2 linked regions of the Mesorhizobium shangrilense genome follow. The protein of the gene in region 1 interacts with the protein of each later gene in a pairwise test. Links are inferred from orthologs where the notes say so. Each region holds a gene or a part of one and is shown on either strand. Other genes may lie near its edges. The genes, in order: leuS and ligA.

The links.
Region 2: the proteins of leuS (region 1) and ligA interact in binary tests that used the Escherichia coli proteins (3 or more experiments, as listed by UniProt). The link is inferred for Mesorhizobium shangrilense from one-to-one orthologs.

Annotation. Positions count from the first base shown.
Region 1 is NZ_JAQGPN010000001.1:1,230,296-1,233,818, forward strand. The notes cover bases 249-3,455. They hold leuS (leucine--tRNA ligase), read right to left. Parts: upstream 3,074-3,455; coding sequence 449-3,073; downstream 249-448. Other genes in these bases: lptE (LPS assembly lipoprotein LptE), read right to left, coding at 249-427; PD284_RS06075 (YggS family pyridoxal phosphate-dependent enzyme), read left to right, coding at 3,205-3,455. Also shown: more of lptE, read right to left, coding at 1-248; more of PD284_RS06075, read left to right, coding at 3,456-3,523.
Region 2 is NZ_JAQGPN010000001.1:2,396,632-2,399,944, forward strand. Bases 157-3,153 are described here. They hold ligA (NAD-dependent DNA ligase LigA), read left to right. Parts: upstream 157-581; coding sequence 582-2,726; downstream 2,727-3,153. Other genes in these bases: recN (DNA repair protein RecN), read left to right, coding at 157-442; PD284_RS11600 (AzlC family ABC transporter permease), read left to right, coding at 2,835-3,153. In the rest of the region: more of recN, read left to right, coding at 1-156; more of PD284_RS11600, read left to right, coding at 3,154-3,313. UniProt on the Escherichia coli protein: DNA ligase that catalyzes the formation of phosphodiester linkages between 5'-phosphoryl and 3'-hydroxyl groups in double-stranded DNA using NAD as a coenzyme and as the energy source for the reaction.

The sequences.
Region 1 (3,523 bases):
ATTCCTGCCGGGGAATGTCGTACTGCGAGGCGATCTGCCGGGATCCGGTGGCGATCGGCTTCTGGGTCGCGGCGTCGAACAGCGTGTAGTTGGAATACACGGTCACGGTGGCCGCCGTGGGCTCGCTCACCGACGTTGTCTGCGAGATGGTCGATATTTCGCGCTGCGCCACGACGCCGAGCTCAAGCTCGTATGTGGGCGTCGAGGTCTGCGCCTGGCCCCCGTTGAACAGGAAGATGAGCTGGTTGCGTACTTCCTGACCGTAGCGCGTCTTCGACGGCTTAATGAAGACCGAGGAAAGCGCGGCGTTGGTGGTTTCGCCGCCCGGCGTCAGTGCCGCATCCGAATAAAGCGGCCTCACCGTGCAGCCCGCGGCGCTCGCGCCGAGAACCGCCGCCAGCACCGCGATGGAGACTGCACGCATCATCCGCATTCCTTCGAGCCTCGTTCAGGCAACGACATTGACGATCCTCTGCGGGACGACGATGACCTTACGCGGCGGCTTGCCGTCGAGCGCCTTGATCACCGCGTCGAGCTCCAGCGCCGCCTTCTCGACGGCAGCTTGATCTGCGTCGCGCGCAATTGTCAAATCGCCGCGCTTCTTGCCGTTCACCTGCACAGGATAGGTGATGTCGTTGTCGACGATGAGCGCAGGATCGAACTGCGGCCATGCCTGGCCGGCCACCATGCCCTTGCCGCCGAGCGCCGCCCAGCATTCCTCGGCCAGATGCGGCATCATCGGCCCGATCATTACGATGAGCATTTCGAGCGCCTGCTTGAGCGCGCCCTTGAATGCCGCATCGGTGGTCGTTGGCAGGGATGCGACCGGCGCCTGCAGGGTGTTCGCAAGCTCGTAGAGCCGCGCCACCGCCCTGTTGAAGGCGAGCTTCTCGATGTCGTCGCCGACCGCCTTCACCGCCTTGTGCGCCGCCTTGGAGATCGCAGCCGCTTCGCTGTCGGCGCCTGCTGCCGCGGCAATGCCTGCCAGATGCGGCGCGGCCTCCGAAACCATGCGCCAGATGCGCTGCAGGAAGCGATGCGCCCCTTCGGCGCCGGCCTCGGTCCAGATCACGTCGCGGTCCGGCGGCGAATCGGACAGCATAAACCAGCGGGCCGTATCGGCGCCGTAGCTGGCGATGATGTCGTCCGGGTCGACCACGTTCTTGCGCGACTTCGACATCTTCTCGATCGAGCCGATCTCGACCGGGGAGCCGTCGGCGAGAAGCGAGGCGCGGCGCTGGCCGTCCACGTCCTCGATCCTGATCTCGGCAGGCGTGACCCAGCCGTTCGGGCCCTTGTACGTCTCGTGGACCACCATACCCTGTGTGAACAGGCCCTCGAACGGCTCCTCGACGGCGTTCAGGTGGCCGGTGACCTTCATCATCCGGGTGAAGAAGCGCGAATAGAGCAGGTGCAGGATCGCGTGCTCGATGCCGCCGATGTACTGGTTCACGGCGAGCCAGCCGTTCGGGCCATCGACATGGGCGAGGTCGGTCGGACGTTCCTCGTCGCACGGATTCACGAACCGCGCGAAGTACCAGGACGAATCGACGAAGGTGTCCATCGTGTCCGTGTCGCGGCGCGCATCCTTGCCGCATTTCGGGCAGGCGGCATGCTTCCACGTCGGATGATGGTCGAGCGGGTTGCCGGGCTTGTCGAAGCTGACGTCGGACGGCAGTTCGACCGGCAACTGGGCCGCCGGCACGGGCTGCGAGCCGCAATCGTCGCAATGGATGACCGGGATCGGGCAGCCCCAGTAGCGCTGGCGCGAGATCAGCCAGTCGCGCAGGCGGAACTGCACCTTGCGCTCGCCCTGCGGCCGGTTGCCGATGGTCTGCTCGCCGAGCAGTCGCGCAACTTCCTCGAAGGCTTCCTTGGGCTTCATGCCGTCGAGGAAGCGCGAATTGATCATCACGCCGTCGTCGACATAGGCCTCGTCGATGATCTGGAAGGTCTTGGCCTCGGCATCCTCCGGCATCACCACCGGAACGACCGGCAGGCCGTACTTGTTGGCGAAGTCGAGGTCGCGCTGGTCGCCCGACGGGCAGCCGAAGATGGCGCCTGTGCCATATTCCATCAACACGAAATTCGCGACGTAGATCGGCAGAGTCCAGGAGGGATCGAACGGATGCACGACCCGCAGGCCGGTGTCGAAGCCGCGCTTCTCCGCCGTCTCCAGCTCCGCGGCCGACGTGCCGACACGTTTGATCTCAGTGATGAAGGCCGCGAGATCCTCGTTGAGCTCGGCCGCCTTCCTGGCCAGGGGATGGTCCGCCGCAATCGCCATGAAGGACGCGCCGAAGATGGTGTCGGGCCGTGTGGTATAGACCTCCAGCTCGCTGGCGCCGGGCGGCGGGTTGGCGATCGCCCAGCGGACCAGCATGCCCTCGGAGCGGCCGATCCAGTTCGACTGCATCAGCTTGACCTTCTCCGGCCAGCGATCAAGCGTCTCCAGGCCGTCGAGCAGCTCCTGGCTCATCGAGGTGATCTTGAAGAACCATTGCGTGAGATCGCGCTGCTCGACCAGGGCGCCCGAGCGCCAGCCGCGCCCGTCGATCACCTGCTCGTTGGCGAGCACGGTCATGTCCTCGGGATCCCAGTTGACCTTGGCCGACTTGCGTTCGACAAGGCCGGCCTTCCAGAAATCCAGGAACAGTCTCTGCTGCTGCTTGTAGTAACTCGGGTCGCAGGTCGCGAATTCGCGCGTCCAGTCCCAAGAGAAGCCCAGCGTCCGCAGCTGGCCCTTCATCGTCTCGATATTGGCGTAGGTCCACTCGCGCGGGTTGACCTTGTTGTCGCGCGCCGCGTTCTCGGCGGGCAGGCCGAAGGCGTCCCAGCCGAAAGGATGCAGCACGTTGAAGCCCATGGCGCGCTTGTAGCGCGTCAGCACGTCGCCCAGCGTGTAGTTGCGCACATGGCCCATGTGGATGCGCCCCGACGGATACGGGAACATCTCGAGCACATAGTACTTCGGGCGCGGGTCGTCGTTCTTCGTCTCGAAGAGCTTGGCGTCGTCCCAGGCTTTCTGCCACTTGGGTTCGGACGCACGCGGATTGTATCGTTCGGTTGCCATCACCGGATTTTCACTTGATAAAGCGGGCGATTTTGGTTCGGGGCGGACCTTCACCATGGTTTGCCGGACCCGTCAACCGCATGTGGCTGTGACACAACCGTGGAAATGACTGAATTGAGTGGCGGTGAGGCATGAACGACGCGGTGCAAAGCCTGGCGCAGGTGCGCCAGAACATCGATGCGGCTGAACGCGGCGCGGGGCGCGATCCCGGCGGCGTGACGCTGGTCGCGGTGTCGAAGACCTTCGGCGCCGACGACATCCGTCCGGTCATCGAAGCCGGCCAGCGCGTCTTCGGCGAGAACCGCGTCCAGGAGGCGCAGGCCAAGTGGCCGGGGCTGAAGGCCGACTTCCCCGACCTGGAGCTTCATCTCATCGGGCCGTTGCAGTCGAACAAGGCCAAGGAGGCCGTCGCGCTGTTCGACGTGATCGAGACGGTCGATCGCGAGAAGA
Region 2 (3,313 bases), 1.2 Mb from region 1 along the record:
CGAGATCGAGTTCTGGGTCCGGACCAATCCGGGGACGCGCGCCGGACCGATGATGAAGGTCGCGTCAGGCGGCGAGCTGTCGCGCTTCCTGCTGGCGCTCAAGGTCGCGCTGGCCGATCGCGGCTCTGCGCCGACGCTGGTTTTCGACGAGATCGACACCGGCGTGGGCGGCGCGGTGGCCGACGCGATCGGACAACGGCTGGCGCGGCTCGCCAAAGGCGTGCAGGTGCTCTCGGTCACGCACGCGCCGCAGGTCGCCGCCCGGGCCAACACGCACCTGCTGATCGCGAAATCCGGCAACGCCGAGCGCGTGGCTACGGGAATCAGCCAGATCGACCCGCTCCAGCGGCGTGAGGAAATCGCGCGTATGCTGGCAGGCGCAACCATTACCGACGAGGCGCGGGCCGCCGCTGCGCGGCTGCTCAGCGAGAATGCTGGATAGTCGTTCCGGCTGGCGCATGTCAGTTGGCTGAACGCCCCTCGGGCAATTCGGTTTACATTTTTGCGGTATTCGCCAGAACTTGTGGGGCCCGGCGAAGCCGCGGCGCTCGTTTCATCCGCGCCGGAGTTCGATCATGTCCTTGTCCCCGAAAGCCGTCGATTCGCTCAGCGCGGAGGAAGCCGCCGCCGAACTGGCGCGGCTGGCGGCCGAGATCGCCGAGCACGATCTGCGCTATCATGCGGAAGACGCGCCCACGATTTCGGACGCCGACTACGATGCGCTGCGCCGCCGCAATCTCGCGATCGAGCAGCGGTTTCCCGACCTGGTTCGTGATGATTCGCCGTCGCGGAAGGTGGGCGCGGCGGTATCGGAAAAGTTCGGCAAGGTCGTCCATGCCGTTCCGATGCTGTCGCTGGACAATGCGTTTGCCGACGAGGATGTCACGGAATGGGTGGCGCGCATGCGCCGCTTCCTGCGCATGGATGGCGGCGAACTGCCGATCACGGCCGAGCCCAAGATTGACGGGCTCTCTCTTTCACTGCGCTACGAGAACGGGCGCCTCGTGACGGCGGCGACCCGGGGCGACGGCGCCGTCGGCGAGAACGTGACCGCGAACGCGCGCACCATCGCCGACATCCCGAACGTGCTCTCGGGCGATTTCCCCGATGTGCTGGAGGTGCGCGGCGAAGTCTACATGGGCCATGTCGATTTCGCCGAACTCAACCGGCGCAACGCAGACGCCGGCAAGCAGACCTTCGCCAATCCGCGAAACGCCGCGGCCGGCTCGCTGCGCCAGCTCGACACCTCGATTACCGCCAGCCGTCCGCTACGCTTCTTCGCCTATGCCTGGGGCGAGGTGTCGAAGATGCCGGCGGAGACCCAGACGGGCATGGTCGAGATGCTCGGCCGCTACGGCTTTCGCACCAACCCGCTGATGAAGAAGTTTGCGGACGTCGAGGGCCTGCTGTCGCAGTACCATTCGATCGAGGAGAACCGCGCCACGCTCGGCTACGACATCGACGGCGTCGTCTACAAGGTGGACAGCCTGGAACTGCAGCAGCGCCTCGGCTTCGTGTCGCGCAGCCCGCGCTGGGCGATCGCGCACAAGTTCGCCGCCGAGAAGGCGATGACGATCCTCAACGGCATCGACATCCAGGTCGGCCGCACCGGCGCGATGACGCCGGTGGCGCGGCTGACGCCGGTGACGGTCGGCGGCGTGGTGGTGACCAACGCCACCCTGCACAACGAGGACTACATCAGGGGCATCGGCAACAGCGGCCAGCCGATCCGCGAGGGCAGGGACATCCGCATCGGCGACACCGTCGTCGTGCAGCGCGCCGGCGACGTCATCCCGCAGATCCTCGACATCGTACCGGACAAGCGTCCGGCGGGTTCGGTCCCGTACCGGTTTCCCGAGACCTGCCCCGCCTGTGGGAGCCACGCCGTGCGGGAGGACGGGGAGGCAGTGCGCCGCTGCACCGGCGGCCTGATCTGCCCGGCGCAGGCGGTGGAGCGGCTTCGGCACTTCGTGTCGCGCAATGCGCTGGACATCGAGGGTCTGGGCGAAAAGCAGATCGAGTTCTTCTTCCATGTCGATGACCCGTCGCTCCGGATCCGCTCGCCGGCAGACATCTTCACCCTGAAGGGGCGGCAGGAGAAGTCGCTGACCAAGCTCGAGAACATCGAAGGCTTCGGGGCGCTTTCGGCGCGCAAGCTCTACGCGGCGATCGACGAGCGCCGTCGGGTCGAGTTCTGGCGCTTCCTGCACGCGCTCGGCATCCGCCACGTCGGCGAGACGAACGCCAAGCGGCTGGCCAGGCACTTCCATTCGTTCAAGGCGTTGCGCGAGGTCGGCGAACAGGCGGTCATGCCGGAGGGCAAGGGCGACCCGGGCAACGCGGCCTGGCAGGAACTTCGCGCGGTCGGCGGCATCGGAGACATCGTGGCGGAGGCTATCGTCGACTTCTTCGACGAGGAGCACAACCTCGCGGTCGTGGACGCACTGCTGGCGGAGGTCACTCCATTGGACGAACAGCCCGTTGAGGTCACCTCATCGCCGGTCGCCGGCAAGACGGTGGTGTTCACCGGCTCGCTGGAAAAGATGTCGCGCGACGAGGCCAAGGCCATGGCCGAAAAGCTCGGCGCGAAAGTTGCGGGCTCGGTGTCGAAGAAAACGGACCTGGTTGTCGCCGGTCCCGGCGCTGGCTCGAAGCTCAAGCAGGCGACGCAACTCGGCATCGAAGTGATCGACGAGGACCAATGGTTCGAACGTGTGAAGCAATAGCGATCCGGCGTCGCCGTGCTTCACTGCCGTTGATCACTGCCTCAACCGAATTCGTGTGACACGACAGCCTGGCTCGCCTAGGTATCGCGGCGTCCGCAGGAGTTTCTTTTGGCCACCGAAGCGATACCCCAGCGCAGCCGCGCGTCCGAGTTTCTCGAAGGCGTGCGCATGGGGATGCCCGTCGTCATCGCATCGGCGCCGTTCGCGCTGTTGTTCGGCGCGGTCGCCGTGGACAACGGCTTCACCGTCGCCGAAGTGGTCATCATGAGCGCGGCCATCTTCGGCGGCGCCAGCCAGATGGTCGGCATCGAGCTGTTCGGACAGCACATCGCGCCATGGCTGGTGGTGCTCTCGATCTTCGCCGTCAACTTCCGCCACGTGCTCTATTCGGCGACCATCGGCCGGCATCTCACCCACTGGCCGCTGGGCCAGCAGGCGATCGCCTATTTCCTCCTGACGGATCCGCAGTTCGCGGAAACCGAACGCAAGGCCGAGACGGGCAGGCCCGTCAGCTTCGTCTGGTACATGGGCATGGGGCTCGTCATGTATGTCAACTGGACGGTCCAGAGCGGCCTGGGCGCGCTGTT